3 regions of the Shewanella sp. Koi 1 genome follow, and region 2 is predicted to be linked to each of the others. Evidence: predicted binding sites of a transcription regulator. Region 2 holds the regulator's gene; each other region holds the start of a gene.

What was found. The regulator MetJ, encoded in region 2, represses methionine synthesis genes. The targets are predictions, from matches to a motif close to TAGACGTCTAGACGTCTA.
Region 1: a site for MetJ is predicted at 7,546-7,563, ahead of metE (5-methyltetrahydropteroyltriglutamate--homocysteine S-methyltransferase). Genes of this name have one in related genera too.
Region 3: a site for MetJ is predicted at 6,839-6,856, ahead of serA (phosphoglycerate dehydrogenase). Genes of this name have one in related genera too.

Annotation. Positions count from the first base shown of each region.
Region 1 is NZ_JBREJM010000001.1:805,897-816,614, reverse strand. It holds gene ACUZ8J_RS03705 (IS481-like element ISShes15 family transposase) at 1-181, opposite strand, end outside; gene ACUZ8J_RS03700 (hypothetical protein) at 328-762, opposite strand; gene ACUZ8J_RS03695 (hypothetical protein) at 772-1,179, opposite strand; gene ACUZ8J_RS03690 (hypothetical protein) at 1,710-2,420, opposite strand; gene ACUZ8J_RS03685 (type II secretion system protein) at 2,578-3,099, opposite strand; gene ACUZ8J_RS03680 (hypothetical protein) at 3,426-4,289, shown strand; gene ACUZ8J_RS03675 (CPBP family intramembrane glutamic endopeptidase) at 4,321-5,067, shown strand; gene metE (5-methyltetrahydropteroyltriglutamate--homocysteine S-methyltransferase) at 5,165-7,435, opposite strand; gene ACUZ8J_RS03665 (LysR family transcriptional regulator) at 7,636-8,541, shown strand; gene ACUZ8J_RS03660 (HDOD domain-containing protein) at 8,598-9,326, opposite strand; gene ACUZ8J_RS03655 (TonB-dependent receptor) at 9,607-10,718, opposite strand, start outside.
Region 2 is NZ_JBREJM010000001.1:634,060-644,777, forward strand. It holds gene nrfD (NrfD/PsrC family molybdoenzyme membrane anchor subunit) at 1-725, shown strand, start outside; gene ACUZ8J_RS02925 (sulfite exporter TauE/SafE family protein) at 868-1,611, opposite strand; gene metJ (met regulon transcriptional regulator MetJ) at 1,719-2,033, opposite strand; gene metB (cystathionine gamma-synthase) at 2,256-3,419, shown strand; gene ACUZ8J_RS02940 (bifunctional aspartate kinase/homoserine dehydrogenase II) at 3,431-5,824, shown strand; gene tnpA (IS200/IS605-like element ISShes8 family transposase) at 6,041-6,475, shown strand; gene metF (methylenetetrahydrofolate reductase) at 6,738-7,631, shown strand; gene slyA (transcriptional regulator SlyA) at 8,004-8,477, shown strand; gene ACUZ8J_RS02960 (HlyD family secretion protein) at 8,486-9,544, shown strand; gene ACUZ8J_RS02965 (DUF2955 domain-containing protein) at 9,561-10,589, shown strand.
Region 3 is NZ_JBREJM010000001.1:883,211-893,928, forward strand. It holds gene ACUZ8J_RS03960 (PAS domain S-box protein) at 1-3,285, shown strand, start outside; gene ACUZ8J_RS03965 (response regulator) at 3,350-4,366, shown strand; gene ygfZ (tRNA-modifying protein YgfZ) at 4,426-5,382, opposite strand; gene serA (phosphoglycerate dehydrogenase) at 5,520-6,749, opposite strand; gene ACUZ8J_RS03980 (DUF2238 domain-containing protein) at 6,905-7,513, shown strand; gene ACUZ8J_RS03985 (helix-turn-helix transcriptional regulator) at 7,884-8,549, shown strand; gene ACUZ8J_RS03990 (curlin) at 8,734-10,242, opposite strand; gene ACUZ8J_RS03995 (curlin) at 10,257-10,676, opposite strand.

The sequences.
Region 1 (10,718 bases), 170 kb from region 2:
TTCTTCTGGACTGATTAATCAACGACTCAACACCGCCGTTTTCAACCAGCTCTTGATAGCGATAGAAAGTATCACGGGAAAGCCCCATGACTTTACAAGCTCTAGACACGTTTCCCAATTCTTCAGCGAGATTGAGTAAACCAGCTTTGTGTTTAATGATGGGATTGTTAGTATGAAGCATGAGAGTTACCTTTTTGCTTTGATTAAGTTTCGACACCTTTATCAAAACGGGTAACTCTCATCTTTTCAAGATGATGTGTCAGATCTAGTCTGAACTAATACACTTCATCATTACAATTAGATTACCTCGAGAATCTCTAGCCATAACTAACTCCGATTTACGGGCAAAAATTGTTTGTGTGTCTTAATGGCTAAGTCCCAACATGTACTATTAATATTTGATTTAATATCTTGATAAAACATCTTGAGCAATAACTCCTCAGATGTACGAGCAGAGATATCTGCACCGACTTTAATGGCCCCTTGGATCGTCTCTTTATAGTACTGGTTATCATTGTATGACTGGGTTAATGTCCGACCCGTTTCAAAGTAGTAGTGTAGATAGACCAACTCACCCACCATAACGCCATAAGAGTCTGATTCTGTTTGATCATCTATCTCCATTCCCAAAGCCGCAGCTAAGAGAATGCATTCTCCGATCTCTTTTGATGGTTCAGGCTCCTGAGCATTGACTATAAATGAGCCAACAAACGAACAAGCGATAGCTAAGCCGACAGCGAGGCTTTTGATTGATGTTTTCATAATGGTTTTCTATTTGTTGATAAACCGAGCGACATAACTCTCACACGTCATGTTGGTCGCGGCTCTGGTTACATCTTGGAAATAACGGGTTAATTGCTCTTTGGTGTAGGCTTTCTCATCGAATTGAGCATTCTCATTAATAAGTCTCTCGGCTGTTACATTGATATAACTAGCTGATTTAAATCCAAACTGCCTGACTCTTGCCTGCTCAGCAAGTACAACTCGTGCTTCAGCATAAAACTCACTCTCATCTCCTACAGACAAGTCACTGATTGACTGAGCTAAAGCCGCACAAGTGTTGAGGAAGTTCGTAGTGTCATCCGATGGCTCAACCTCCGCCCTTACCGATAGTTGGATAAAGCCTAGGAGGAATGCTATTGCGACTATACGTAGCAAAATGATTCTTACCGATATCATTAGTTATCTCCTCATCAGAAAAGCTTTAGCGCTACCCAAGCGAACACAAGGGCATATCCGAGAATGAGGAATAAGTTAGCTAATTCAAGTAATGCAAATTTAGTTTTATGTTTCATGGATGGTTAACTCTCTATTGGTTGTTCGTATTGGCCAGGCTATCTCTGGTTATCATTCTGGAGAATGATTGGGGTTAGCCGGCCGAAAATCGCTTAGTGGTGGCTTCCTATTTGGTTTAAGTTGATGCATCTTGCAGCCCCTGAACGAGGAATGGTTTGCCACTGAGAATCCTAACTTCTTCATGGAAGTCAGCTTCATATCCGGCTAACAAGTGACTGATTAACGGTGAAAATGCACTACATATCGAAAAAATGGTTTTGTTATCTAGCTTGAATTTAACGTTTAAAGACATGGCCGATAGGATTGGGTCCAGCTAACCACCTAGATACTGTCTTTAGATTATCCCCCCTCAATATCAGCCACCGGTGAATTGGGGATAACAATAGTTTAGCGTCACGCGAAAACTGGGTGAGTTAAGTCTTTTGGAACTCAAACTTCTCGTCGAACTTCTCTGTTTGCTGGCCATCTTTTAGATTGATGATCCGGCCGTATAATTCACTGACTTGTGGAATCTCATCACCCGTGAGAATAATTCCGCCTAAATCAACGGTGAAGACAACCTGGGAGTGGTCTTCAAGGGTGTCAGCAACCCACTCAATGTCTGTCACAAATTGAAAGTCTTGCACAATTTGAGCGCCTTCTATTGAGGCCCAGATTTTCCCCCACTGACCATCGACAACTAACCGACCAATATCGTTATCTTTACTGTCTAGGCAGGTGATGATGTTACTGCCGTCCCCCCAATCTTCAATCACTCGCGCACATGGCAACTCCATTCCAGTTAGCGCTTTGATGCCATTTGTGTTGTAAATGACTGGAGGCTTTAAACCACGGTCATAGGGAGCTTGATCTAGAATCGCTTTACCATTGTGCTCTTTGATTGATGGACCAAATGCAGCATAGAGTGATAAACCTATGTTGATACGCTTGGCCAACTCTTGAGGTGCACTCAGAGCCGCCTCTCCAACTGTCCATACATCCCCCACATTTTGGGCTACACCAGCAACAACATATGCAACTTTCTGTAATGCTGGCTTAACGGTGCCAGCGTCTGCTTCACTTCCACATCCTCCTAATAAGATGCCAATGGATATCAGCAGGATAGATAAATACTGTGTTTTCATTTAGAACCCCAAATGCGGAATAACATCCCATAGTTAACTCATTTCCATCCCTCGAAATTGCCGAAATGACCATCAACAAACTGACTTCCCCTAAAGGCTTCACCAAACACGTCAATTTGCATAAATATTCAAACAAACTTTTAACAACGGTAAGATGTTAACAACCGCTATCCACTGTCGAATACTGAGGTAAAGTGGTTGCAGTTGCAGCCTCATAGACTAAATAACAAGCATTAGATGCCGTGCTATCTGCAGTTTTTCCCTTTGGAACCAGTTTAAAACTCGTCCCGTTAATAATGCGGATCCCCCAATCTTCAGAGGACACTGAAGTGGTATCATCACTTAACTCCTGCAAGCTCACATCTAATATGTCCTTTAAGTCTTCTGCAACAATTCCAACAGAAGTATTGCTCGTCATGTAACCATAATCGGCGATGACAATAACCCCAGGCTCCAATGTCACGATCTGGGCTTTAGCCTTTTCGAGCCCCGCTATTACTGCTTTTGAATACACTAATGAATTTGCTCCTTGCAATGATCCCTTCATCCCTTGAAGTGTAGATTCCCTCGCATCGGATTGTAGATTTATAAACTTTGGTGCAGCCGTAACAGCTAAGATCCCAAGAATAATAATCACAACGACCAACTCTATCAGGGTAAATCCAGTTTGTTTTTGCATGATAAATTACCTTCATTGAATAGCTAACCAAACAAACCATACGTACACTTTTTAAACTGCTCAAGCTAAATTGTTTCAAAATCACACAAATCAGTTCAAATTGTGAACAAACGCTGATTTTTGTGAAATTAAACTACAAAAAAGTTTTTTAAGGACTAAAGTTATTTGGTAATTAATCGATAATTACGCATAGACATTCAATCAAACTGACTAACCCTGATATTTTTGAAAACTCATATACCAGTGAGCACAAAAGCAAAGGTTTTCCGCCGTAGGCTAGTACATCAGTTTTCACAAAATATTTTGGAATGACATAGGACCAGAAAATGAAACATTTTAAGAACATAGGCTTCGGTGGTTTATTCTTACTCTCACTCGGAGCTCAAGCAGCTTCAACCACACACTTAAATGATCTTATCGATATGAGAGCAAGCAGTGGTGAGCATCAGCTAGAAGAGCGAGGCTATACCTATAAAAACACGGTAAAAATCTCGAGCAGCTCTATTACTTATTGGTGGAGTGCAGACAGGGAACAGTGTATTGCAGTCACCACAAAGGAGGGACGTTATAGTGCCATTATGAATCAACCGTCAGAGGTATGTGGTCATTCATCATCTAATAACCACAGTCGTGATAATAAGCACGATCACGATAATAGACATGAACAGGATAAGCATGAACACAACAGGCACTCAAATAGCTTGGATAGCATTGTTGGCCTGCGTGCTAGTTCGGGAGAGAGTGAACTCCAAGACCTAGGCTATTTCCACCGCAGCACCAAAACGCTTAATCACAGTAAAGTCAGCTATTGGTGGAATCCAAATAAGCAAAACTGTATTGCTGTCACCACCAAGGATGGAAAATACGCCTCCTATGCGAATCACCAAAACAATAAGTTTTGTGATGACGAGAATACTGATGAAGCAAGACATCACAGTGATCGCCACCATGTAAACAACAATAGTAACAACTCAAATGATATTCAAAATCTTGTGGGAGGAAGGGCTAGCGGAGGTGAAAGAGTACTGGAAAGCCATGGCTATGAGTTCATCAAGTCTCAAAAAGGTCCAGATCGTATCTGGGGCTTCTGGTGGAATAAGTCACAGCATAAGTGTCTCACGGTAGTCACTTTTGATGGTAAATACGAAACAATCACGGATTCCCCCGCTTTCGATTGTGGTCGTAAATAAGCGACTACAGTCACTAAATAAAGGGTAACAAATGATATTAACTGGCAAGCAAGAGCAAAGTATGAGAGCGATGACTGACTTCCCATTTTATAATGGCAAGCCGATAAGCTTAACCGCTGGTCAGTGGGCGCTGTTAATCTTAGGGGCGATACTAGGCTTTATTAGCTTGGTATCTCCTTACCCTTTTGGAGCATATCCAGGACGAGATTGGGTAAGTACCATTCTCTTTCCTGGTATTCCGCTCTGTATGTTTTACCTTATTGTTGGTGAGCATTGGCGATTAATTTTTGACAAGCTTGACTTAAAAGCGGTTGGGTGGATGTTTTTAATCGCCCTCCTCAACATTATCATCAGTGTCACCATAGGAAAAATAGTGTCTGACACTGTTGGCGCAACAGCCAATCCCGCCTTCGAAATGCTCCGTCATCAGGACATATGGGAAAAGCTACTGTTCTTTTTACGAACGATTCCACAACTGTTTGGTGAAGAGCTCATCACAGTCATTCCATTTTTAGCCTTGATGTGGCTGCTTCATTCTCATTTTGGTATCCAACGCAGAACCGCCATTATTATCGCTTGGATAGGATCAGCCATATTGTTTGGCATGGCACACTTACCTACGTATCAATGGAATTGGGTTCAATGCCTAATAGTGATAGGTGCAGCAAGAATGGTGCTGTTACTCGCCTACTTGAAAACAAAAAATATCTTAATATCGACAGGTGCCCACATCATCAACGATTGGACAATGTTAAGTGTTGTACTGCTTATCGGTTAATGCATCCAAGCTCATTACCTAATAAAAACAGGGATACCTAAGGTATCCCTTTTTTTACGCTATGCCAAAGAGGCATTCATTGCAGATTTTACAGTGCTTAGCCAAGGCGGCGACGTAGTTCACGGGTCGCATCGACCATGTTTTTCAGCGCGGGTTCGACTTCAGCCCAAGTGCGTGTCTTAAGGCCGCAATCGGGGTTAACCCACAGTTGGCGCACTGGCACTTTTTGCGCCGCTTTTTCGATAAGGTGCACCATGGCCTCAACACTTGGTGTATTGGGCGAGTGGATATCGTAAACGCCAGGGCCAATTTCATTTGGATATTCAAAATCTTCAAAGGCGTTGAGCAGTTCCATGCGTGAGCGCGAAGTCTCGATGGTGATCACGTCCGCATCCATGGCGGCAATCGCGGCAATCGTATCGTTAAACTCGCTGTAACACATATGGGTGTGGATTTGGGTTTCATCAATCACACCCGCCGCACTCAGTTTAAAGGCATTCACCGCCCAATCTAAGTAAGCTTGCCACTCGCTTTGCTTTAATGGCAATCCTTCGCGGAAGGCTGGCTCATCAATTTGAATAATGCCAATACCCGCATTTTGTAAATCCACCACTTCATCACGAATAGCCAGCGCCAATTGGGTGGCAATGGTATCGCGGCTGATATCTTCACGGGCGAACGACCAATGTAGAATCGTCACCGGCCCCGTTAGCATGCCTTTGACAGGTTTGTCCGTCAGGCTCTGGGCAAATACCGCCCAATCAACCGTCATGGCTTTCGGGCGACTCACATCGCCATAAATTAATGGCGGCTTCACGCAGCGAGAACCATAACTCTGCACCCACCCATTTTTGGTAAAGCCCACGCCTTCGAGCTGCTCGCCGAAGTATTCCACCATGTCATTACGCTCGGCTTCACCGTGCACCAGCACATCGATACCGAGCTTAAGCTGGCGGTCGATAGTATCGCGGGTCACTTGCTGCAACTGCTCAGTATATTGGGCATCGCTTAGCTCACCCTTGCGCCAGCGGCTACGTAGTCCGCGGATGGCGGGTGTTTGTGGGAATGAACCAATCGTGGTCGTTGGCAGCAATGGCAAACGATACTTACGCTGCTGCACCACTTGGCGCTCAGTAAATTCGCTCACACGTTCATAGTCGGCTGGGGTCAGCGCATTCACACGGGCGATCACTTTAGCATCCGCCGCCTGTGCTTTAGCCTCACGGCGTGCCAAACAGGTGTTAACTATCGCTTTGGCCGCGACAGACTCAGGGGCCTGCAACAATTGGCGCACATTCGCCAGTTCCAACAGCTTTTGCTTAGCAAACGCAAGCTGCTGACGCAGTGCGGGAGCTAGGGTTGTCTCCACCTCTAAATCCACAGGGCTGTGCAGCAATGAACACGAAGTGCCAATCCATAAACGCTGGCCTAAGTCTCGGGCAACACCGCCGATACGCTCAACAATCAGGTCAACCTCCGCCGCCCACACGTTACGGCCATTAACTACGCCAGCTGACAGAATTTGATCTGGTCTTAATGCATTAGCAAACAAGGCCAATTGCTCAGGTGCAGTCACTAAATCGAGGTGCAAACCCGCCACAGGCAGCGCGGAAACCAGCGTCTGATGATGACTGATACTGCCATAGTAGCTGGTGAGTAAAATATTTACTTGATCCGTTTTAAGCGCTTGATAAGCTTGGCTAATTGACGCTTGCCAATCGGCGGCTAATTCGAGTGCCAGTATAGGCTCTTCAAGTTGCACCCAAGTCACGCCCTGCGCAGCAAAACGCGCAAGTATTTCGGCATAGGCCTTTAATAAATTGGGCAATAAACTGAGTTTATCGAAATCCTGACCCACGGTTTTTGCCAGATACAAGTAACTCACAGGGCCTAACAGCACCGGCTTGGCTTGATAACCTAAGGACTGCGCCTCGGCCACTTCATCAAAAAACTGCTCATAGGCGATAGTGAACTCTTGGTCTTGCTTAAGCTCTGGCACTAAGTAGTGATAGTTAGTGTTGAAATACTTAGTCATTTCCGAGGCTGGCGCATCGGTGCCACTTGGTGCGCGGCCACGGGCAACGCGGAATAAGGTATCAAGATCGATAGCACCCTCACCACGGTGGCGAGCGGGGATAGCGTTTAAGGTCGCACTCAGGGTTAACACTTGATCGTAAAAGGCAAAATCCCCTACTGGCACTTGCTCAATCCCCGCAGCCACCTGCCATTGCCAATGGGTGCGGCGCAACTCCTTAGCCACCTCATGCAGTTCAGCTTGAGTGCTCTCACCACGCCAGTATTTTTCAAGGGCAAACTTTAATTCACGACGACGCCCGATACGGGGAAAACCTAGACTGTTTAATTGCATACCATATCTTCCTTTATTTGAGATAAGCCATATTCGGCACTTGCACCCAGCTGATGGTGTTTTCTTGGCAACTTTTCGCATTTAAGCCTAGATAAATCACAATGGGCGTCTGGACGTCTAGAAGTTTATTGTGATAGTCTCTATGCCAGCAACCGAATTGATTTCAAGCACAACATGAGCGAAATTCACTTGGAGTGATCATGATCGAACTAAGACATCTGCGAACCTTAATGGCCCTGAAGGAAAGTGGCAGCTTGGCGGGCGCAGCCAAAAAACGTTTTGTCACTCAATCGGCTCTCTCCCATCAAATTAAGGAGTTAGAGCAACGAATTAATTCGCCCATTTTTGTGCGTAAAAGCAAACCCCTCTCCTTTACTCAGGAAGGCGCACGGCTGTTGCACCTCGCCGAAGAGATCCTGCCTAAGGTGTTAGAAACGGAAACGGATCTAAAAAATGGCCTAGAGACAGAGACCAATCAGCTCAGAGTGGGGATTGAATGCCACAGCTGTTTTCGCTGGTTAATGCCAGTGATGGAGCAATTTAGGCAAGATCATCCGCAGGCCGAGTTAGATCTGTCGAGCCGTCATCTATTCGATTCGCTCAATGCCTTGGAGATGGGCGAACTCGATATAGTACTGACCTCAGATCCCGTACCGGGACACTCGCTCGCCTATCAGCATTTGTTTGATTTTGAAGTGAAGTTAGTGGTTGCCAAGGATCATCCCTTAGCGAAAGAAGCCTATGTTACGCCTAAGCAATTGGCCCGCTTACCCATTATCAGCTACCCAGTGCCACTGGCGCGTTTAGATATTTATCGCCACTTTTTAGAACCCGCAGGCGTTGAAGCCGGCGAGCAAAAGACCTGCGATTTGACCATGATGTTATTGCAACGCATCGCCTGTAAGGACGGTATCGCCGCCCTACCCAACTGGTCAATCAATGAGGGACATGGCTTGAGTTTAGCTTCAGTCAAACTCGGCCAAGAAGGCTTAAAGCGCCCACTATTTGGGGCCTATCGCCGCCACAGCGCGAACTCGGCCTTAGTGCAAAACTGGCTGCAACTGGTAGCAAGCGAAGGTTTAGCGCGTCAGCAAAAATCCAATTAGTACCGTAAAAACAGCATAAAAAAGCCTGCAATTGCAGGCTTTTTTATGAGCAGTGCTTAGAGCGGGTTGAGTAACATGCCGCGCATCGAGAGCACGCGGCGCAGGATTAACCCGGGAGAATTTTGATTGCGGGTCTGGCGCAGATTATGGGCGATCATAAACTCTTGGCGCAGATCCTGATCGAGATCTAAGGCCTCAAAGGCTTCGATGGTTAAGGTCTGCTGCTGATTATCAATCAATGACTTAATCACGCTTAACGGGAAAGATTGCTCAGAGCTGGCATTTAAGTAAGCAAAGGCCGTTAGGGCAATGATTTGCCCGAACACACTAAACAGCGCCAAGGTTTGTACTTCATCGGGGTCGACATCGACATCCGGCATATCGACTAGGCTGTCGACCGCATCGGTAGCGATATTTTCCGTGAGTTTCCAATAACCTTGTACCAACTTCTTATAGGGTTGGGGTAATTCATCGAGGCGTTCTTTCAAATAGAAGGTGAAGGCATAACGATAAATATTGACCTGGCCTAAACGGATTAGGGCGTCTTTTAAGGAGCGAGATTTAGGATTTACTACACCTGAAGCCTGCGCCGAATTACTGCGCATCAACATGTGGGCAGCTAATGCGGGATCGCTCGAAATAATATCGATCACATTACGAATGTCGCCTTCGGCAAGGATCGCTTTTTTGAGTGGAATTAAGATCCCACGGCGACCGATCACTTGCTCTTCATTCGCTATGATGGCTCTCACTTGAGTAAAAACCTGTTGCTCAAGATCTGTCATAAGACACTTTACACCTGTTAATTAGCTATAAGATGATTCGAATACCGCTCACATCATACCCAAACTACTGAGAATTTCAGCCCTAAGTCGCAGAATAATTGTGACTATGCTTTAGATGAAGTGATCTATAGCACAAGCAACGACTTAGGCCATCTCAAAATAGGCTGAACTTATAAAGAATACACCGAGAAAATGGATTTTTCTCTGCGCATAGCCAAACAACAGAAATAATAAAGCCAGACTGAGTCTGGCTTTATTCGGTTAAGCATTAATTTCAAACTTAGAAGCGGTAACCCACAGTCAAGCGAATATCACGGCCTCGGCCTGAGTAATAGCTATCACCCCAAATGCCACCGTAGTAACCCGAGCTAACATACTCTTTATCAAACAGGTTATCGATACGCAGGCTCGCTAACCAAGCATCACGGGTATAGTTAAGGGCTAGATTACCTAAAACATAGCTAGATAATTTATCGCCTTCGTTGCCGTTATCGCCTTCAATAAAACGATCGCCCGTGTAAATTGCCTCAGCAAACACTTGGAAATGCTCGGCAAAATCCATGCTGACATAACCGCGTCCCGTATGCTCAGCCACCCAAGACAATTGCTTGCCATCATTCACCCCGTCGGTAAATTCGGCATCAATATAGTTATATTCCAAGCCTAAGGTGAGGGCTTGAGTAACCTGCCAATCCCAATCGGCACTCGCGCCATAGCGGCGTGATGCATCGGCATTGACGTTGGCACCTTGGAAGCTGCCGCCAACAGGTTTTTCAGCACTTGGGTCGAAGACAATTTCATCTTCTAAATCGAGGCGATATAGGCTAACGCGTAGGCTTTGGCTGGCCACAGTCCAATCCCAACCCGCCTCATAGGAACGGCCTGTCTGTGGCTTTAAGCCATAGACATCTTTCGGGGTGTAAGCTTGCTCATCGACCTTAGCAAAGCGGAAGTTTTCATCGCCACGTAGATAGAATCTGTGCTCGGCGCTCGGACGGTAATTTAAACCGAACTCGAATGCGGTCGCATCTTCATCTAAATCGATGCCGTTTGGATACACATTGCCATCGACCAGATCGTCGGTCACCCGCGCATAACGGCCGCCCACTACATAGCTTAAGGTGTGGCTTAATGGCACAGTGGCTTGCAGGTAAGCACTTTGCATTTCCTGCACGTTGCTGCGCGCCATAGAGTCAAACTCGGCCTTACCGCGGCTGATGTCTAAACCAGTGACTAGGTTTAGCTCACCTTGACGAGTGCTGTAGGTGGCTAGCGCTTTAGGGCTAAACATCAGCAGTGAGCGAGTATTATGGCTCTGACCCCAATTGAGCGAACTGACTAAGGTATCGCTGTAATCCAGATCCGCCGCCAATGCCCAGTTTTGGTTAAGCT
Region 2 (10,718 bases):
TGTTTGATTTAACTAAGCCTTTCCACTTCTGGTTGATCTTAATTAACTACAACTTCCAGTCCGTTATGGCGATTGGGGTATTAGCGCTGCTGGCTTACTCACCCTTGGCATTTGCCTACGCGATTTTAGTACTGCGTGACGATTTGCCAAAGTGGGGCTTAGGTTTCCTCGCGCCTATCGCTAAGCTGCTGATGCCCTTTAGAAAGCTGATTGAAGTGCTATTGTTTGTCCTCGCCATTGGTGTGGGCGCTTACACAGGCTTCTTAATCTCGGCGATGAATGCCTATCCGATGCTAAACACTGCTGTATTGCCTGCACTGTTCTTGGTATCTGGTTTATCAGCGGGTGCGGCGGCCAATGCGGTGCTGGCGCTGGTGATGTTCAAAACCGATAGCCACGACAAGACCTTAGCTAAAATGCATGGCTTAGAATTGCCTGTGATGGCAATCGAAATCATGTTCCTGTTTATGTTGTTCTGCGCCTTGTACTTTAAGGGCGGAGCGGCGGCTGCGGCGCTGGCATCACTCACCTCTGGCGTGTGGGCAAGCGTATTCTGGATTGGTGTCGTGGGGATTGGCTTTGGTGTGCCATTGCTATTTATGCTGCTTCCCGCAGCGACTCGCCACACTAAGGGCGCAATGATTATGGTGGCCTGTGCCAGCTTAACCGGCGTGCTCGCCCTGAGACACTTTATTGTGTATGCAGGCCAAAGTTACTTAAGCTAACGTATTGATGCTAGCGCAATAAGTATCACTTAAATGCGATTAAGTGATGCTCGAATGGATGACAGCTCGTATCCACAGCAACAAAAAGCACCGTTAAACGGTGCTTTTTTTATGGCTGCGATTGGCTGCAATTGGCATGAGGTTATTGCGGTAATAACTCAATCACTGATTTGACCGTGAGCACTAAGGCGCTGATAGCACAGAGCGCTAAGGTCGCCATCTTGGTCTTATGTTTATCCACATTTCCCACCAGTTTGCCCGCCACGAGATAGCCTAAAAAGACCGAGGGCAATAGCATTAGCGACAGCCAAAAGTGCTTGATTTCGAGTAGGCCCGTCACACCAAGAATCGCCAAGGCAATGGTCGAACTAAAGATAAAGAAGGCCGATAACGCCGCGCGAAACTGCGAAGCATCCTTACCCGCCAATAAAATCGCCATCGGCGGACCACCAATGGCGGCGATATTGCCAAAGATCCCCGAGACGACTCCCGCGCCAAACAGAGTCGCTTTGTTCACCGGCAGGCTGAATTTATACAAACTGAGCACCACGGCAACCGTCACAATCGCGGCAATTGCTAAACCAAGAATCGGCTGCGGCGCAAACAGTAATAGGCTGGCACCGATAAAGCCACCGGGCACCCGACCGATGAGCGCGTATTGCAAGCCATTGAATTCTAAATGGCCGCGTTCACGCAATAGGGTGAGTAGCGCGATGGAAAATCCCATCACAATCACGGGGGCGGGCACTAATTGGGGATCGACGATATACAGCAACGGACTGGCGACCACGGCTAAGCCAAACCCAATCAGACTCTGGGTGAGGGCACCTAAAAACACAATCACAGACGCAATAGCAAGCGTTTGTGGATCGATCAAGGAGAACATAGGATTCCATCAAAACAAAATAGGGATCGTTACTTTAACCCACCACGCCGGATGAGTATTAACGATCCCTAATAATTAGTTACGGCAGGATTATGGACGCTTAAGCGTTATTCCATGTCTTCCCACTCGATCCCCATTTCGTCCATCAACCGCTTCGCTTCAGCGGGGATGCTGTCTGGGCACTCTTTCGACAGATCGGCATCATCAGGCAGAGGCTGGCCGGTGTAGGCATGCAAAAATGCTTCGCACAACAGTTCGCTATTCGTTGCGTGGCGCAGGTTGTTGACCTGACGACGCGTACGTTCATCCGTGAGGACTTTTAGCACTTTGAGCGGAATAGACACAGTAATTTTCTTTACTTGTTCATTCTTCTTGCCATGTTCAGCATAGGGGCTGATGTATTCCCCATTCCATTCAGTCATTGACTCACCTGTTATAACGCTAAATTCGGGGCAGATTTTAAACCCTTACAGATTACAGTCAAATTATTGCTACTATTTCTTAGCGATTGCAAACAGATTTCTTTATGTTTAGACGTCTAAACGTCTTAACGCCTATTGACGATACCACTGGGCTTAGGTACATTTAGACGTCCAGACATCTCTTTGCGAACTTAGGAGTTCCCGATGACCGCAGGCAAATTAGTGACCGAGCGTCAATTAGCCACATTGGCAGTGCGTCAGGGTATCGAAAGCGATACTCAATATGGCGCCGTGGTGCCGCCAATTTACCTGTCGACGAATTACGCCTTCGATGGTCATAAAAATCCTCGCGAATTTGACTACAGCCGTTCCGGCAATCCTACTCGCAGCATCTTAGGCGATGCCTTAGCTAAGCTGGAAAAGGGCGCAACCGGTGTAGTGACTTGTACTGGCATGGCAGCCATTACCTTAGTGACCACTTTACTGGGACCAGATGATTTACTGGTGGTGCCCCACGATTGTTACGGTGGCTCTTACCGTTTATTCACCAACCTCGCGAAAAAAGGCCAATTTAAACTGCTGGTGGTCGATCAAACCGACAGCCAAGCACTTGAGCAAGCGATTGCCCGGCAACCTAAGATAGTGTGGATTGAAACCCCATCCAACCCATTACTGCGGGTGGTTGATATCGAAGCTATTGCCAAGGCAAGTCATGGTGTGGGCGCGTTAGTGATAGTGGACAATACTTTCCTGTCGCCGATTTTGCAGCAACCGCTATTGCTCGGCGCCGATATCGTTATCCACTCCACCACTAAGTACATTAATGGCCATAGCGATGTGGTGGGCGGCGCGGTGATCGCCAAAGACCTTCAACTCGGTGAGACCTTACATTGGTGGTCGAACACCTTAGGCTTAACCGGTTCTGCCTTTGACAGTTATCAAACCCTGCGCGGCCTGCGTACTTTAGCTGTGCGCATTCGTGAGCACCAACGCAATGCCGAGCGTATTGTGGAGTTACTGAGTAACAGCCCAGTCGTGAGTAAAGTGTATTACCCAGGTCTTGCTGATCATCCAGGCCATGCCATTGCCGCCAAGCAACAAAAAGGTTTTGGCGCTATGCTGAGTTTTGAGCTTAAGGGCGGCGAGGCCGAAGTGGTCGCCTTTTTAGATGCGTTAAGTTTATTCAGCGTGGCGGAAAGTTTAGGCGGCGTCGAGAGTCTCGTAGCCGTGCCCGCGACCATGACCCACAGAGCGATGGAGCCGCAGGCACGTTTTGAAGCTGGTATTAAAGACACCCTATTACGTTTGTCGGTTGGTATTGAAGATGCCGACGACTTAGTTGCAGATATTCAAGCAGGATTGGCCGCCGTAGCGGCTTGTCAGTAGAGGAATTCGAGATGGCACGTTGTCACTTACATAAATTTGGTGGTTCCAGCTTAGCCGATGCCGATTGTTATCGCCGAGTCGCCCATATTCTGTTAACCCATGGTCATAGTGATGATCTGGTGGTGGTGTCTGCTGCGGGTAAAACCACAAACTTTTTATATAAATTATTGTCCCTGCGCGATAGTAATCAATTATGGCAAGAAGAGTTACAAGTCCTTATCAGCTATCAGCAAGGCTTGATTGAGCAGCTGTTATCCAATGAGCAAGCGCGGGATCTGCGTGAGCGTTTAACCACGGATAAAGCCCAGTTAATCAGTCTATTATCTTTAGATTCCCGTAACGACTACCAAATTAGCCATGTGGTGAGCTTTGGTGAGCGTTGGTCGGCGCGCCTGATGGCGGCGCTGCTGCGTGAATCGGGTGTGGCCGCAAGCCACGTGGATGCCTGTTCGATTCTTGTGGCCGACGAGGCCGCCGTACCGCAAATCCGTGTGCAAGAATCCCGCGCCAAAGTGCAAGCCTTACTGGCCGCGCATCCTAACGAGCGTTTAGTGATCACAGGTTTTATCTGTGCCAACGAGCGTGGTGATACCTTGCTATTGGGTCGCAATGGCTCTGACTTTAGCGCCAGCTTAATTGCCAGCCTTGCCGACATTGAGCGCGTGACCATTTGGACTGACGTTGAAGGGGTATTTAACGCCGATCCGAATAAGATCAACGATGCGAAATTACTCAAGAGCATGTCCCTCGCCGAAGCAGACCGCTTGGCGCGTTTAGGCTCGCCTGTTTTGCATTCGCGCACTTTGCAGCCGCTGTTTAACACTGAGGTGAGCCTAGCCGTACGTTCAAGCTACGCCTCCCATACCGATTTTACCCTGATTGCTCCCCACAGCTCCTCGGCGAGTGCGCCTGTGGTGACTAACCTGAATGCCGTGGTGTTATTTGGCTTTAAGATCGCGGGCGATGTAGCCTGTCTGCTCGAGCAATTAGTCGAAGCAGGGTTAACGCCACTGGCCCATTGGGTATCGGCGCATCAACGACTCGAGCTTGCTTATACCGCTGAAAACCAAAAACAAGTACAAAAGTTATTGGATGCGCAGGCCGAAGCCCTCGGCATTAAAGATCTGCAAATTAATACCGAACTCGGTTTAGTAGCGCTTGTGAGTGCCGATGCCGAGCATTATCGCCGCAGCTTTGCCCGTTTACTGAGCCGTGACGCTAAGCCCTTGTTCAGTGGTGATTTAAGTCTGGTGACCTTAGTGCCACAGTCGCAGGTTAATCTGCTGACGCAAAAAGTGCATCGCCGCTGCGCCGGTCCACGTAAACGCATTGGCGTATTGCTGCTGGGTGTTGGCAATATTGGCGAGGCGTGGGTGAAGCTGTTTAAGTCAGTTTCTCCCTCGCTGAATCAAGAGCTTGAAGCGCGTGTCGAGCTTGTCGGCTTGGTGAGTTCCAGCAAAGCCCTGATCAAGTCTACGGCTGTGGATTTGGAAAACTGGCAGCAGGAATTTGATGCCCAGGCAACACCTTGGCAATATGAGCACTTATTCGAACAATTAGAACAACTTAACTGCGACGAACTGATTGCATTAGATATCAGTGCTAGCGCCAGTTTAACCCTACAATACCCAGAGTTTTTCGAGCGCGGCATCCATATGGTCAGCGCAAACAAACTGGCGGGTTCTGGCCCGCTGCCGTTCTACCGCGAGCTGAAGGAGCAACTCGGTTATCGCCGTCTATTCTGGCGCTATAACGCCAGCTGCGGCGCGGGTTTACCTATCCAGCACGCCTTAAACGATTTGCGTAACAGCGGCGATACTGTTGAGGCCGTCGGCGGGATTTTCTCTGGTACCCTGTGTTGGTTATTCGAGAAATACGATACCAGCAAACCCTTCTCGGAATTAGTGGTTGAAGCGCGTGGCCTCGGCATTACTGAACCCGATCCCCGCGACGATCTTTCTGGGCGCGATATGCAGCGCAAGTTGCTGATTTTAGCCCGTGAAATCGGTCTGGAAATCGAGCTTGAAGATATTGAGCTGCGCTCCCTAGTGCCTGCCCATTTAGCGGATATTCCGTTGGAGCAATTCCTTGCCCGTATCGGTGAGCTAGATGATGAATTATTGCAGCAATATGGCGCAGCAGCGGAACAAAACAAAGTGCTGAGATATGTCGCCTCCTTGGATAATAGCGGCGCAGTCCTTAAAGCCGAGGTGGGATTACAGTGGATTGATGCGAGCCACCCCTACGCCAACCTCACGCCCGGTGACAATGTGTTTGTGATCCGCTCAGCTTTCTACCAAGGTAATCCGCTGATTATCCGTGGACCGGGTGCGGGCCGTGAGGTGACGGCCGCGGCGGTGCAATCGGATCTGACGCAGATCTGCCGCGATCTGCTGCAAGAGTAGTCATAAACCCCGACACTTGAAGAACTTAACCCCGTATCTTCAAGCTGATTCGGGCAATATTCATAGACGTAAAGGACTCATTCGAGTCCTTTTTTTATTTTTAGCCTAAAACCACCTACTTCAGTAGGTGGTTATCATCATTTGAGGCTTTGCCTGTATACCTACCCATGTTAAATGCATCTTTGATTTTTAGCGAAGTCAAAAGAGGCAAATAACATGAGTAGATACGAGCAAGCATCGCATGTGTTCTGGCGATGTCAATATCATATAGTCTGGACACCAAAGTACCGCTTTCGGATATTGAAAGGTAATGTCGGAAAAGAGGTTTATCGATGCATTCAGGTTTATTGCCATCAAATGGGATGCATAGTCATGGAGCTAAATGTTCAAGTTGACCATGTCCATTTAGTGGTGAAGGTACCTCCGAAGATATCTATATCGAATTTAATGGGGGCGTTAAAAGGTAAGATAGCGTTGAAAATATTCAGTAAATTTCCTTACCTACGTAAGAATAAACTTTGGGGAAATCATTTTTGGCAGAGAGGATACTTCGTCGATTCGATTGGAATTAACGAGGAAATAATCCGTAGATACGTTAGGCATCAAGAGAAAGTAGAGCGGCAAGAGCAGGGTCAACTTGCTCTTGAATAAAGGCCCCCTTTTAGGGGGTTAAAACAAAGCCACCTTCTTCAGAAGGTGGATTCTTTACTGGCGAGGATCAGAACTAAAATCAAGGTGGTCAACAAGGGATAAGAAAATGCCAAAAAGGGGGATTTTTTGGCTTGACTTAACGGCCAGTTTCTCTAGTATATGGACATATAGACGTCCAAACGTCCATATGGATTAAATTACTGCATTTATAAGTCGTACCAGCGCGATGGAGCGTCGCACTCGGGCGGTTGAGGAAATACACATGGCTTTTCATCACGCACAACATTCACATTCGCTAAACCAAAGTTTGTCTGAACTTAATGGCGATATTAATGTTTCTTTTGAGTTTTTCCCGCCATCAACCCCCGAAATGGAACAGATCCTGTGGAACTCTATCCGTCGTTTAGAGCCGCTGAATCCTAAGTTTGTTTCAGTGACCTATGGTGCCAACTCGGGCGTGCGTGACCGCACCCATGGTGTGATTGAACGTATTCAAAAAGAAACCAATCTGGTTGCTGCGCCGCATTTAACCTTAGTGGATGCCAGCGACGAAGAATTGTTAGATCTGGCGAAGCATTACTGGAAATCGGGGATCCGCGACATAGTGGCACTGCGTGGCGATTTACCAGCAGGTAGCCCGAAACCGACTCGCTTTGCGGCGGATTTAGTGCGCTTACTGCGCTCTGTGGCCGACTTTGATATTTCGGTTGCCGCATACCCAGAAGTGCATCCAGATGCGGCTAATGCTCAGGCCGATTTGATTAACCTCAAGCGTAAAATCGATGCCGGTGCGAGCCGTGCTATTACCCAGTTTTTCTTCGATGTGGAATCTTACCTGCGTTTTCGCGACCGCTGCGTTGCGGCGGGAATTGATGTCGAAATCGTGCCCGGCATTTTACCCGTGACTAACTTTACCCAGTTAAAACGCTTCGCGGGCATGACCAATGTGAGTCTACCGAGCTGGTTGCATAAGCAGTTCGATGGCCTAGAGAATGATGCGGGCACGCGTCAGCTGGTGGGGGCTAACGTAGCGATCGATATGGTCAAAGTATTATCCCGTGAAGGTGTTAAAGATTTCCACTTCTACACCCTTAACCGCGCAGAGCTGACCTATGCGATTTGCCATACCTTAGGGGTTCGCCCAAAGGCGGTATAACGCAGTAAACATCCATAAAAAACGCCGCTATTTAGCGGCGTTTTGTTTTTGGCTAGTGACTAATTCCTAAATCTTAAATTGGGAGAGCAGAGTCGTTAAGCGCATGGAAAGCTGCGCGAGTTCATCACCCGTCCGCGCGGTTTGCAGTGAAGTTACATTCGGAAAAATTGTTTTTAATCTCATAGGTTAATGAGATTAATGCCACTATCTTCTGCGTCTATTTCCCCCACACAAAGTGATATTACTACCGCCGTTTCATACCGTTTTGCGGATTTCGTGGCAGCGTGCACAGATCTTTTTTTCGTGGCGAATATTTACTTAGCCTGCTAACTAAGTATAATGCTTAGCAGGCTAAGTAAATGAGTAAGCATGATGCAGAAAGAATTAGAGCGATTAAAGGAGTTATCCCTAGCGGAACATTTAGGCCGCTTGCACCGACTATGGCGCACAGTGGCGGATGTGGAATTAGCGCCACTCGGGTTGACTCATCCTCGTTGGACGGCATTGTGGAAGTTATTGCGTCTGGGCGACAACGTGAGCCAGAAGGTGTTGGCGGATGCGCTGGAAATTGAATTAGCTTCTTTGATGCGCACGTTAGGGCAGCTTGAGGAGCAAGGTTTAGTCGAGCGTCACTGTTGCACTAAAGATAAGCGCGCCCGAATCGTATCGCTAACGCCCGCGGGAAAGGATGTATTAAAGCAAGTCGAAGCGCGGATTATTCAAGTGCGCGCAGAATTGTTGGCTGGGATCAGCGCCAGCGAGCTTGGTGAGTTTGAACGCATCATTAGCCTAATCAGTGATAACGCCTTAGCCAAGTTGGCTAAGAGCACAGAAATTCTTGAGTGAGAAATAAGATGACACCGGATCAACAATTTGCCCGCCTCGTAAAAATCGCCATGCTCGGTTTTGTGGCTGTGTTTGGCTATTTTATGTTTGCCGACGCAATGATGCCCTTGACCCCACAGGCCATGGCAACCCGTGTGGTGACTAAGGTGACCCCGCAGATCAGCGGCAAGATTCAAACCATTAATGTGAAGAATAACCAAGTGGTCGCCAAGGGCGATTTACTGTTTCAAGTTGACCCAGCACCCTTTGAGTTAGCCGTGTCTCAGGCAAAATTGGCCCTAGAGCAAGTGCGTCAGGACAATGCCGAGTTAGATGCTTCGTTGTTAGCCGCCAAGGCGGAAGTAAATGCCAGTACCACTACGGCTCAACTAAAACGTCGCGAAGCCAAACGTTTAGATGCACTGTATGCCACCCATGGTGTGTCGCAGCAGCAACGGGATCAGGCCGATAGTGATGCGGACGCCGCCGAGGCGAATTTGTTAGCCGCTAATGCTCGCCTCGATAAACTCAAAGTCAGTCGTGGCCTCTATGGCGAAGAAAACCTAAGGGTGCGCCAAGCGAAAAATGCCTTAGAGCAAGCTGAGCTGAACCTGTCTTACACCCAAATTCGTACCGACCAAGATGGGGTGGTGACCAACCTGCAACTCGAAGTGGGCAGTTTTGCCGCAGTAGGCCAGCCGCTACTCGCCTTAGTCTCTGATAAATTAGATATTATTGCCGACTTTCGTGAAAAGACCTTACGTGGCGTTAACGCATCTTACCCTGCATTAATCGCCTTCGATGGTGAGCCAGGCCGGTTATATCGCGCCCAAGTGAGCAGTGTCGATGCCGGTGTGAGTGCGGGGCAGTTTGATGCCAATGGCCGCTTAGCGGCGCCGCAGGAGTCGGACCGTTGGGTGCGCGATGCGCAGCGCTTAAGACTACATTTAGTGTTAGACGATGATGCGATGAATAATCTGCCAGCAGGTGCGCGTGCCACTGTGCAATTACTGCCTGACAATACGCTGTTTAGCCTGCTAGCCAAGGTGCAGATTAAGGTCATTAGCCTGCTCCATTACATCTATTAATCTCAAGGCCATTCGCATGTTGTTACGCCACAACCCTTTAACCACCAATGATTTACGCCAGTGTTTGCGGATTGCCACTGGCGGCACCATTGGCTTTACCCTCTGTAAGCTCTTTGGGTGGAGTAATGGGGTGTTTTTTACGGTAACCCCAATGTTATTGCTGGGACTCGTCCCTGTGATGAGTGGCCATGCGATGCGGCAGTTGCTGGCTTCATCAGCCATGGCTGGGCTTGAAGTCGGTTTACTCGGAGGTTTCTTCGGTAGTCACCCCGGATTGATGACGCCGATTGTCTTTTTACTGTTTTTATATCGTTTTGCGGCTATGTCCCGCGGTAGTCTATTTCTGTTTGGTGCCAATGGCGTGCTGAGTTTGAGCATTATGCTGCACTTTGCCAGCTATCCGGGCACAGATCTCAATGACTTAATCTTCAGTAATTTCTGGGCGACAGGCTTGTCCGTGGTTATTGCCTATCTGATGACGGCACTCTGGCCGGATGTCGAGCCTCGTCCAGCCTACAAACCCGGTCCTAAGGCACCGCACCGTATGCGCCACGAGGCTTTACTCGGCGCCAGCATTGCCACGCTCTCTTTCTTAGTGTTTCAGATTTTCGATTTGCGCGACTCCATGTCAGCACAGGCGACCACGCTGTTACTCCTGTTCCCCATGCATTGGAACGGGGCGCTGGATTATGCCCGTAAACGCGCGCTGGGCACCCTGCTTGGGGTGTCGTTTGGGGTAATGGTGCAACTCTTCCTCTACGATTGGTCTGGATTGTTGATCCTGATTGTGCCGCTGCTGTGGGTTGGGCTTATGTTGTTTGCGCAGGCCCATGTGAAGGAGGCTAGTGGCTCAGGTGTGGGGTTTGGTGCCATGACCACCTTAGGGATTTTGTTTGGCCAATACTTAACCCCTGGCAACGACCTGATTTTTAGTGCGCTGTACCGGGTGAGCAGCATTTTTGTGGCGATAGTCGCGACGTTATTCCTCTGTTATCTGCTACATAAGTTATTGAATAGCTTTGAAGCGACCCGATTTGGTTATTAAGAACTTAATATTAGATTTTTTTAATGCTTGTTCAGTGGAGATTCGAGGAGTAAGGTACAAACTCGTTTAGTGTGGGCTAAACGTGCGAACGCACCACTCAATTATCTCTTTATAACGACCTAGGTTTAG
Region 3 (10,718 bases), 250 kb from region 2:
GCTGAAATTACAGGTTATGCCGCAAGCCAGTTTATTGAGAGCCGCCAACGAACCTTCGCCTCGTTGATCTTGGAAGAAGACCGTGAGCTCTGCCATCAGCATATCGATAGGGCGCTGGCGCAGCAGGAAACCTTTGAGGTGGAATACCGCATTCGCCACCGCGATGGCAGCGTGCGCTGGGTACATGAAAAGGGTAAGGCAAGTTACACCGATGAGGGCTTCCCACTGTGGTTCGACGGTAGTATCGATGATATTACCGAGAGTAAGCTGGCACTGGTTGAGCTTGAGAGTTCGCGTCAGCAGTTGACTAACATCACCGAATCCATCCCTTGTACCGTGTACCAATTGCGTTGGGTTTCCCCCGCGGATCGCACTTTTACCTTCCTCTCTGGTGCGGCGTTCCATATGTTAGGGCTGCACCGCGAAGATTTACTGAACGACTTTAATATTATCGCAGAGCGGATTTTTGAAGAAGAACGCCCCGAAGTTGTACGCGCCTTAGCGGGCAAGAGTGAGGACAAATTGCAATGGGTACGCGAGTTCCGTTATCGCCACCCTAATGGCAGCGTTCGTTGGATGGAGGCGGGGGCGAGCGGCCATATCAGCGACGACGGCGCCATTATCTGGAATGGCTATGTGATGGACATTACCGAGCGTAAGGCCATCGAGGAAGAGCTTGCGGTCAGCGAAGCGCACTTTAAGGCGCTATTCGATGGTTCTACCATAGGTATTGTGAACGTCGATGCCAAAGGGGTGATCCTCGACTGTAACGACCAATATTGTGAAGACATGGGCCAATCCCGAGAGTCCCTCTGTGGCATGTCGATTTTCGAGGTCTTAAGCCTACAGGATAAAGAAGCGGCTAAGGCGCAATTTAAGGAGTTAGCCGAAGGTCGAGTCGACCATTATCGTGGCGAGCGCAGCTTTATTCGCCCCAATGGTGAGCCGCTGTGGATGACGGTCAATGTGTCGGCACTGTTCAATAGCCAGAAACAGTTTGAATCGGCCGTGGTCAGTATGGTCGATATGACCGAGTTAAAACTCTTATCTAACGAGCTGCTAGTCGCTAAGGAAGAGGCGGATGCAGCGAGTAAAGCCAAGGGTGACTTCCTCGCCAACATGTCCCACGAAATCCGTACGCCAATGAATGCGATTATCGGTATGTCGCAGCTTTGTTTGCAGACGGAACTCGATAAGAAGCAGAAAAATTATGTGGAGAAAATTGAGCGCGCCTCAAAATCCTTGCTCTCCATCATTAACGACATCCTCGACTTCTCCAAAATTGAAGCCGGTAAGTTAGATATCGAATCGGTTCCCTTCCAGCTCGATACTATGTTGGAAGATCTCAGCGATATGTTCTCCGAGAAGGCGGCCCATAAACAGCTTGAACTGCTGTTTGCAGTGGCGCCGAATGTGCCTAGGCACTTATTTGGTGATTCGCTGCGCCTTGGACAAGTGCTGATCAACTTGATGAACAACGCGATTAAGTTTACCGAGCGGGGCGAAGTGTTGTTATCGCTCAACTTGGTTGAGCAGCAAAATGATGATGTGGTGCTGCGCTTTAGTGTGCGCGACAGCGGTATCGGCTTAACCGCCGAGCAGCAGGCCAAACTGTTTAAATCCTTCAGTCAGGCCGACACCTCGACCACTCGTAAATATGGTGGCACAGGCTTAGGGTTGGCGATTTGTAAGCAGTTAGTCGAACTGATGGGCGGCACTATTGGGGTTGAAAGCCAGTTCGGCCACGGTAGTACCTTCTACTTTACCGTTAAGTTGCAGATTTCTAGCGGTCAAAAGCTGACGGTTGCGCAAGAACTCGAAGGTATGTCAATTCTGGTTGCCGATGATAATGCTACCGCCCGTGACATCATGCGCACCACATTAGAGAGCATGGGCTTTAGGGTGGATACGGTGCGCTCCGGTGAAGAGGCTGTAACGCGTTGTAGCCAGCAGGAATATGCCGTCGCCCTGATCGACTGGAAAATGCCGAATCTTGACGGAATAGAAACGGCCAAACAGATCAAACAACTGGCGAAGAACGCGCCGCGGATCTTGATGGTGTCGGCCCATGCTACCCAAGAGTTCTTAAGCCAAATTGAAGCGTTGGGCTTAGCGGGCTATATCAGTAAACCCATCAGTGCCTCGCGGTTGCTCGATGGTATTATGAATTCCCTTGGTCGAGCTGGCGTCCTGCCTGTCAGACGTAACAGTGAGAGCATAGATCCTAAACTTCTGCTGCCGCTTAAGGGCAAACGTATCCTCTTGGTGGAGGATAACGAGATGAACCTTGAGGTGGCCACCGAGTTTTTAGAACAGGTGGGGATTATTTTATCTATCGCCACCAACGGTCAGATTGCGCTCGATAAGCTGGCGCAGCAGAGTTTCGATCTGGTGTTGATGGATTGCCAGATGCCAGTGATGGACGGTTATCAGGCCACTCAGGCGATTAGAAAACGGCCAGAACTTGCCGAGTTGCCCGTGATTGCGATGACGGCTAATGCGATGGCGGGTGATAAGGAAATGTGTTTAAAAGCAGGGATGAATGATCATATCGCTAAGCCGATAGAGGTCAACTTGCTGTATCAAACCCTGCTTAAATACTTAGGTGGCGGTGTGCCACCAGCCGAGGGTGATGCACCGAGTCAATTAGTTGAAATCCCTGTTAAACCTATCAACTTAGATTCAGATTCAGTAGTGAAATGGCCCGAACATCCTGAGCTGGATATCGATAGGGGGCTACAGTTAGTTCAAAACTCGACTCGCCTTTATCAACGGATATTCGATCGTTTTGTGACCAGTCAACGTAATGTGGTTGAACAGATTAATAAAGCGATCGCCAGCGATAAACGTGACGATGCCGTGCGAATGGCGCATACCTTGAAGGGGCTCGCGGGGAACTTAAGCTCTAGTAAGCTGGTGGAATTGGCCCGCCAACTAGAACTGCACCTTAGTGAGAAGAGCGAATATCAAACTGAGTTAGACCAAATCCAAACCTTAGTGGCGTCGATTTGTGATGCCATTGAGCGGGTCAGGCCGCAGTTTGAAGAGTCCACTCCCTCGACGGCGGAGCATCTGTCGCAGGAGGCGCTGGTGAACGCCTTAACTCAGTTGCGCCAAAGCTTAGAGGATGCCGATTCCGATGCGGTGACACAAATCGATGCATTAAAACCTCAAGTGAGTAGCAAGTTATGGCAGCAGCTCAGTCCTGCGCTGACTATGATTAATCAATACCAATTTGATGAAGCCGTGGATTTGATAGATGACGTGCTTGCGGAATTAGCGTGACAACCGGTCAATGAGGTGCGGTAGTTGACCATAAATAAAGCCACAGGATAAGGTGAAAGTGTTGATGGATAAGGCAACGATATTGGTCGTCGATGATACACCGGAGAATATTGATATTTTAGTGGGTATCCTCGGTGAGGATTATAAGGTCAAGGTGGCGATTGATGGACCAAGAGCGCTCGCCCTTGTAGCCAAAACCCTACCGGATTTGATTTTACTCGACGTAATGATGCCCGGCATGAATGGCTATGAAGTGTGTAAGTTGCTTAAGCAGGAACCCTTAACTTGCCATATTCCGGTGATTTTTGTGACCGCCTTGTCTGAGGTGGCCGACGAGACTCAAGGGTTTGAGTTAGGCGCCGTCGATTACATTACTAAGCCTGTGAGTGCTCCCGTGGTAAAAGCGCGGGTGCGAACCCATCTAGCGCTGTACGATCAAAAGCGCCTACTAGAGCAACAGGTTAAAGAGCGCACCCAAGAGTTAGAAGAAACCCGCTTCGAAATTATCCGCCGCTTAGGCCGCGCCGCCGAATACAAAGACAACGAGACGGGCCTGCACGTGGTGCGAATGAGCCACTATGCACGGATGCTGGCCGTGAAATTAGGCTTGCCTAGTACCTTCTGCGAGCTGTTGTATAACGCCGCGCCGATGCACGACATTGGGAAAATCGGCACTCCCGATGCGGTGCTTAAAAAGCCCGGTAAGCTTGATGCCGATGAGTGGGAAATCATGCAGCAACATGCCGCCATTGGCGCTGAGATCATTGGCGAACATGGCGATCCACTGCTGCAAATGGCGCGGCGCATCGCCTTAACTCACCACGAAAAATGGGATGGTTCGGGTTATCCTAATGGCTTGTCTGGGGAAAATATTCCGATTGAAGGCCGAATTGTGGCGATAGCGGACGTCTTCGATGCGCTGACTTCGCGCCGTCCTTACAAGGAGCCGTGGACAATCGAAGCCACAGTCGAGTTACTCGAAAGCCAAGCGGGAAAACACTTTGACCCTAAGCTGGTGGAGGAGTTTAAACAAATTCTGCCGGAAGTCGTGGCTATTCGAGACACTTACATCGAGCATTAAACAAAAAAGGCGCCTAGGGCGCCTTTTTCAATAGCAACTCTTTGTTCGCTCGCGGCCAACTATTCCTCTTCGAGCGAGTAGGGCAGCGCTTGGATCCCTAAGCTGGATTGCTCGTCATCAGCGAAACGCAGCTTGGCATCATTCGCGGTATCGTTAGCGAGAACGGCAGTCAGTAGGACTTGATTGCCACGCTGCACGAACTCAATAATTTGTCCGCCCTTGCGATAGCCATCTTCTAATGCAATCTCGATAACGCTTTCTAAATTAATCGTTAACGCCGTCGTGCCCTGAAGAATATAGAGTGCGCGCTTGTTACCGCCACGGTATTTAGTGCGGGCAACGGTTTCTTGACCCATATAGCAGCCTTTGTTGAAGCTAATGCCATTTATGGCCTGCAGGTTACACATCTGCGGCACATATTGGTTAGCATGGCTAGGGGCTAGATTAGGGTAGCCTGCTGCAATTTCTAAGGCTTGCCAAGCGCTGGCATCAAACACTGTATGCTCGCCCACTAAGGCCGTTACCGCTTCTGGCTGCAGCACCAGAATAAAACGGTCCGCATCCTTTAGAATGGCGCCATGTTCAACCAGTGTGAGTTCTTCAGTGATTTCACCGAAGTGTTGCGTCACAAACGGTACTGCTTGTTCGCCCGCCACACCGAGTAATGTCCACTCAGCAGTCGCATTTGTGAGGGTTGCCTTGCTAAATACGGCATATTTTTGCAGTTGCGGCAGGTCGAGCTCTAGGGTGTCCTTTGGCATCAGCATCAACAGCGCATCTTGGATGGCGAAGGTGCGGAAGCTGGCGAGCATCTTACCCTTAGGATCGCAATGTGCGCCCCAGCGCCATTGGTTGGCTTCGAGTGAGCTGATATCCGTGGTGACTTGACCATGGATAAAACTGCGACCCTGTTCGCCGACCACTTTGATGAGGCCGAGGTGGGATAGGTTGGCGAGCATAAGTGGAGGCATTGAGGCGTCCAGATCCCAAGTGGGTGTCGAAACTGCAATAGTCATAGCGGAGATCCTGAAAATGAAGACGATGCAAGAGGCTAGATTGTAGCGGAATTAAGCGGCGCTCAAAAGCATAAGGCGCACATATCTTGAATGAAATGTGCGCCTTATAAATACACTCAAACTGAGTGCGAAATGCCTTAGAACAATACGCGGGTGCGCAGAGTGCCTTCAATGGCCTTAAGTTCGACCAGTGCTTCCTCGGCTTGGTGAGTATCGACTTCCATCACCACATAACCGATTTCAGCTGTGGTTTGCAGATACTGAGCGGCAATGTTGATGCCTTTTTCAGAGAAAGCTTTGTTGATTTTGATCAGCACGCCAGGACGGTTTTGGTGAATGTGCAGTAAGCGCGAAATGCCTTTGTGCATTGGCAGCGACACTTCAGGGAAGTTAACCGCAGAAACGGTCGAACCGTTGTCTGAGTATTTGGCTAACTTACCAGCTACTTCGATACCGATGTTTTCCTGAGCTTCGGCAGTACTGCCGCCCACGTGCGGGGTCAACAGCACATTGTCTAAGCCACGTAATGGGCTGATAAACTCATCATCATTCGATTGTGGCTCGACTGGGAATACGTCGATTGCCGCGCCTGCAAGGTGACGCTCTTTAAGAGCAACTGTCAGGGCATCGATATCAACCACAGTGCCGCGTGAGGCGTTGATAAAGATGCTGCCTTTACGCATAGCGGCAAATTCCGCGGTGCTGATCATATCTTTGGTTTGCGCTGTCTCAGGAACGTGCAAACTGATCACATCGGACTGTGCCAGTAATTGTTCCATCGAATGGATTTGTTGGGCATTGCCTAATGGTAGTTTGTCTTCGATATCGAAAAACACTACGCGCATGCCTAAGGTTTCAGCCAAGATCCCAAGCTGTGTACCAATATGGCCATAACCTATCACACCTAAGGTTTTGCCACGGACTTCGTAACTGCCGGCGGCCGTTTTCATCCAGCCACCACGGTGGGCGATGGCATTACGTTCAGGAATGCCGCGCATCAACATGATGATTTCGCCTAATACCAGTTCAGCCACGCTGCGGGTATTGGAAAACGGTGCGTTAAACACGGGGATACCGAGTAATTCGGCAGTCGCCAGATCCACTTGGTTAGTACCGATACAGAAACAACCAATCGCAATCAGTTTTTCGGCACGCTTCAATACATCAGCCGTTAATTGGGTACGGGAACGAATACCAACAAAGTGAGCATCTTTGATGGACTCGAGCAGGGCTTCATCACCTAAGGAGGCTTTGTGATACTCGATATTGGTGTATCCAGCACGTTCAAATACATCGACCGCAGATTGGTGGACGCCTTCCAACAACAGGATCTTGATCTTATCCTTGTCCAGCGAATGTTTCGCCATGATATGGGTACCCTCTAATTAATTGAAATTGTTCTGTGTGATATGCTGACAGCCTTGGCCTTCCAAAGTAGCACTTTTTTTGCTCACTGTGGAGGGCTAGATGGCTAAAGTTAATATTCTAGAATTAGAACAATATCGCATAAGAGGAAGGAACATTGAATAACAAAATCATTTGGTGCGGTATTTACCTCTCAGTTTTAATATGGTCGGCGATAAAACCCGCAGATCCATTCACTTGGTGGCTCGAAGCCTTGCCCGCATTAGTGGCCGTGCCCTTGCTCTTTTTTACCCGTAAGGGGTTTCCGCTGACGCCCTTAGTGTATTTTTTGGTGCTGGTGCATTGCTGTGTGTTGTTTGTTGGCGCGCACTATACCTATGCCGAAGTGCCACTGTTCGATACGATTGCCCAGTGGATGGGCACTGAACGCAACAACTACGACAAGGTCGGGCATTTCGCCCAAGGTTTTATTCCTGCCATGTTAGCCCGTGAGATTATGTTACGTAATCAAGCCGTAAAATCTGGTGCTTGGTGTGCCTTTTTAGTCACCTGCTTTGTGTTGGCCTTTAGTGCCTTCTACGAACTGATTGAATGGTGGGTGGCCGCTGCGACGGGTGAAGGCGCCGAGGCTTTTTTAGGCACTCAGGGTTATGTGTGGGATACCCAATCGGATATGTTTTTAGCCTTGATAGGTGCGATTGTCGCGCTAATTAGTTTATCCCGTGTGCAGGATAAGCAAATCGCGAAACTTACCGGCCACGCGTAAGCGCGATATTTCACCGCTCACTGCTCACTCCTAAGACTGCCTTAGGAGGGATTTTTTATTCCTTAAACTGTCATCTTTCGTTGTTAGTTTTTTGTTTAAACTTTCGATTGAGAACCCTATAGACTAAGGTGTAGACCTGACATACTGAGCTCAAGCCCTAGGATTAATCACTATTTATCGATAACGTTATGGTCTGTTAGTCGAACTTACACCATAAAAAGAGTGATTATTTAGTACATTTGGGTGATGGCATTCATGCGGTAACTAGTCAAAATGGGTTATGTTAATTAATTGTACTTTGTGTACATTTGCCCTCTTCAGTTCAGCATTAGGCTATAAAAACTAAATACTTTTCAGGGAGAAGAGTAAAGTGAATACTATCAACGAGTTAGTTTTTCTGCATCAAGTGGCTGCGCCTTGCCATTTGGCGATACTCGCAGAATCTATCGGATTAAAAACACGGATTGTTAAACAGGCTTCCGAACTAAATTTAGATAAAGGGCAACGCAGTTTTTGCCTTATCGCCCAAAAAGGCGCTGCCTTAGATAATAAAGGCATTCCGCTGTTGGCCTCACGTCTGGTGCCCCATGTTCCCGTCGCTTTGTATCAAGTCGAGCGTAATTCCTTAGACCAAGAGTCAGCCATGTTGCTGGGGATCCGCGGTTTGTTATTTGCGGATCAGCGCATGGATTTGATGCTAACAGGGCTGCGCAAAATGGTGGCCGATGAGCTTTGGTACGATAGAACCTTACTCAGTAAGATGTTTCGCCGGGTGGTGCAAAAGTTGGATGGGCAAAATGATATGCCCGCCGATACTGTTGCCATGTTGCAAGCGCTTACGTCGAGGGAGCGAACCATTATTCAGTTCGTCTCTAGCGGCGCGCGTAATAAGGAAATCGCCCATCGACTCTGCATCAGTGAGCATACGGTGAAGGCGCATATTTCCTCTATTTTCCGCAAGACCCAGTCCCGAAATCGTGTCGAGCTATTGCGTTGGGCTCAGACCTATCAAACACATTTTGAGTTTTGCAGTTAAGTTCAAAGCTTACGCCTTAAATGCACTAAGGTGAGTTGCGAGTGAATTGGGCCGGTGATTTACATCGGTAAGATAAGACGAGCGGCAACTCACTTTTGCGCTTTATATGCAAACAAAAACGGGAACATGATTCATGTTCCCGTTTTTATTGGGCCGCCTACAGCAGACGGCCTATCGATAGAGATTAGTACTGAACAACGGTCGCAACGTTCATATCACCAGTTTGGTTAACGCTGATGCTGTTGCTGTTGCCTGCTTGCGAACCAACAACTAAGTTGTCATTACCTGTTTGGGTAATCATTAGGCTGTTGTTATCACCACGCACACCAAATGAGCTTGATGCGAATGAAGTGCCGCTATCGCCACCTACCCAGTTACCGTTACCCGCTTGAGTGATTTGAGCTGAGTTTTCATCACCTTCGATGATTAAATCGATAAGGTTCAGATCGCCACGGTGTTGCAGTGCAGTCACATCGGCGTTGTTGTTACCCGTTACACTGATGATAGTCTCGTTTTGATCACCATCTTGCTCAACATCTACTTCGTTATCGTTACCCACGGCATCCACATAAGCGAAGTTTGTATCACCTTCTTGGCTGATTTCGATGCTGTTGTCTTCACCTGTTGCGAAGGCAACCAGTTCGTTGTTATCACCCTTAGAAGATAGGTCGAAATCGTTGTCAGTACCGTAAGCACCAAAGGTTGCGAAGTTAGCATCACCACGTTGTTTTAAGTCAACGTCGTTGCTATCGCCCCATACTTGGAACTCTGCACCGTTGCTGTCGCCACGTTGTTTGATAGTGATATCGTTGTCGTTACCTTGGATGTCGGCAACTAAAGTATCGCCTACAGTGTTGCGGTTGCCGTCTTGAGCGATATCGATGCTGTTGTCATCACCCGTGGTCATTGACAGGTAAGCAGTGTTGCTGCTGCCTTCTTGTTTCATGGTGATGTCGTTCTCGCTACCCGCTAAGGCGTAAACGAAGCCAGTATGGCTTTCACCCTTTTGATAGATATCGACGCTGTTGTCGTTACCCGCGATGCCTTTAGCCGCACCAAAGTTGTTGTTACCAATCTGTTCAACCGATACGTCGTTGTTATTGCCCACGTTAGCGGTCAGGTCGAGTGCGATTAAACCCGCTTGGTTGTTGCTACCGTATTGCTTGATGTCGCCATCGTTGTTATCGCCTTGAACGCGGAATACTGCGAGGTTGGCATCACCTTCTTGTTCTACGAAGGCGCTGTTTTCGTTGCCAGTGATTTCAACGTAGCTTTCGTTCACTTCACCTAATTGGTTCACAGAAACCAGGTTGTCGTTACCAGTGATGTCGTTGCTGCTTTGGTTGAAGAAACCATCCTGCGCTACTTCAGCTTCGTTGTTATTGCCAGTGACGTTAACTGATGCAACATGCCAATCCGTTTGTTGAGTCACAGTGACTTGGTTGGCATCACCCGTTGAGTTAACTTGCGCTTCATGCCACACACCGTCTTGTAATACGGTGGCAACTTGGTCGTTACCCGTTTGAGTAACTGCAGCAGCGTTAATTAACCCAGTTTGCGCCACTAAGGTGTCTTGACCTTGGCCAGTTTGTTCAACGCTGATGTCGTTAATGAGACTGGCTGCAAATGCCTGGCCACTTAAGCCAGTCGCAATAGCTAGCGCAATGAGTGATTTTTTCGCTTGTGATTTCATGTGACTCTCCCTGTTTAATACTGAGTTATTGAGATTGCAGCACCATCTGCAATCTGCTGGATCGAAAAATTGCCGCTTCCTAGTTGGTTCAATTGCACCAAATTGTCATTGCCAATCTGGGTGATTGAAGCCGTGTTTTGAGTGCCGACTTGCAGTAGTTGGACTTCATTGTTGGAACCAATCTGTGTCACAAGTGAAACGTTGTCGTTACCTGCTTGCGTCGCATAGGCGCTGTTATCGCTGCCCGATTGGATCACTATCGCTTGGTTTGCCGTACCTTGCTGCACTAGGTCGATAAGGTTATCGCGCCCAGAACGCTCAATGAGCGCCTGCAGGGTAATGGGCAGTTCACTGACATCTGCCGCTTGGCTGGGTGTCAGACAACTACATAACAAGATGAGCAGTACCAAAAAGCGTGTTAATAGACTTGGCACAAGTGACTCCTTGTATGTATAGGTGTTTTGGCTGGCTGAAAA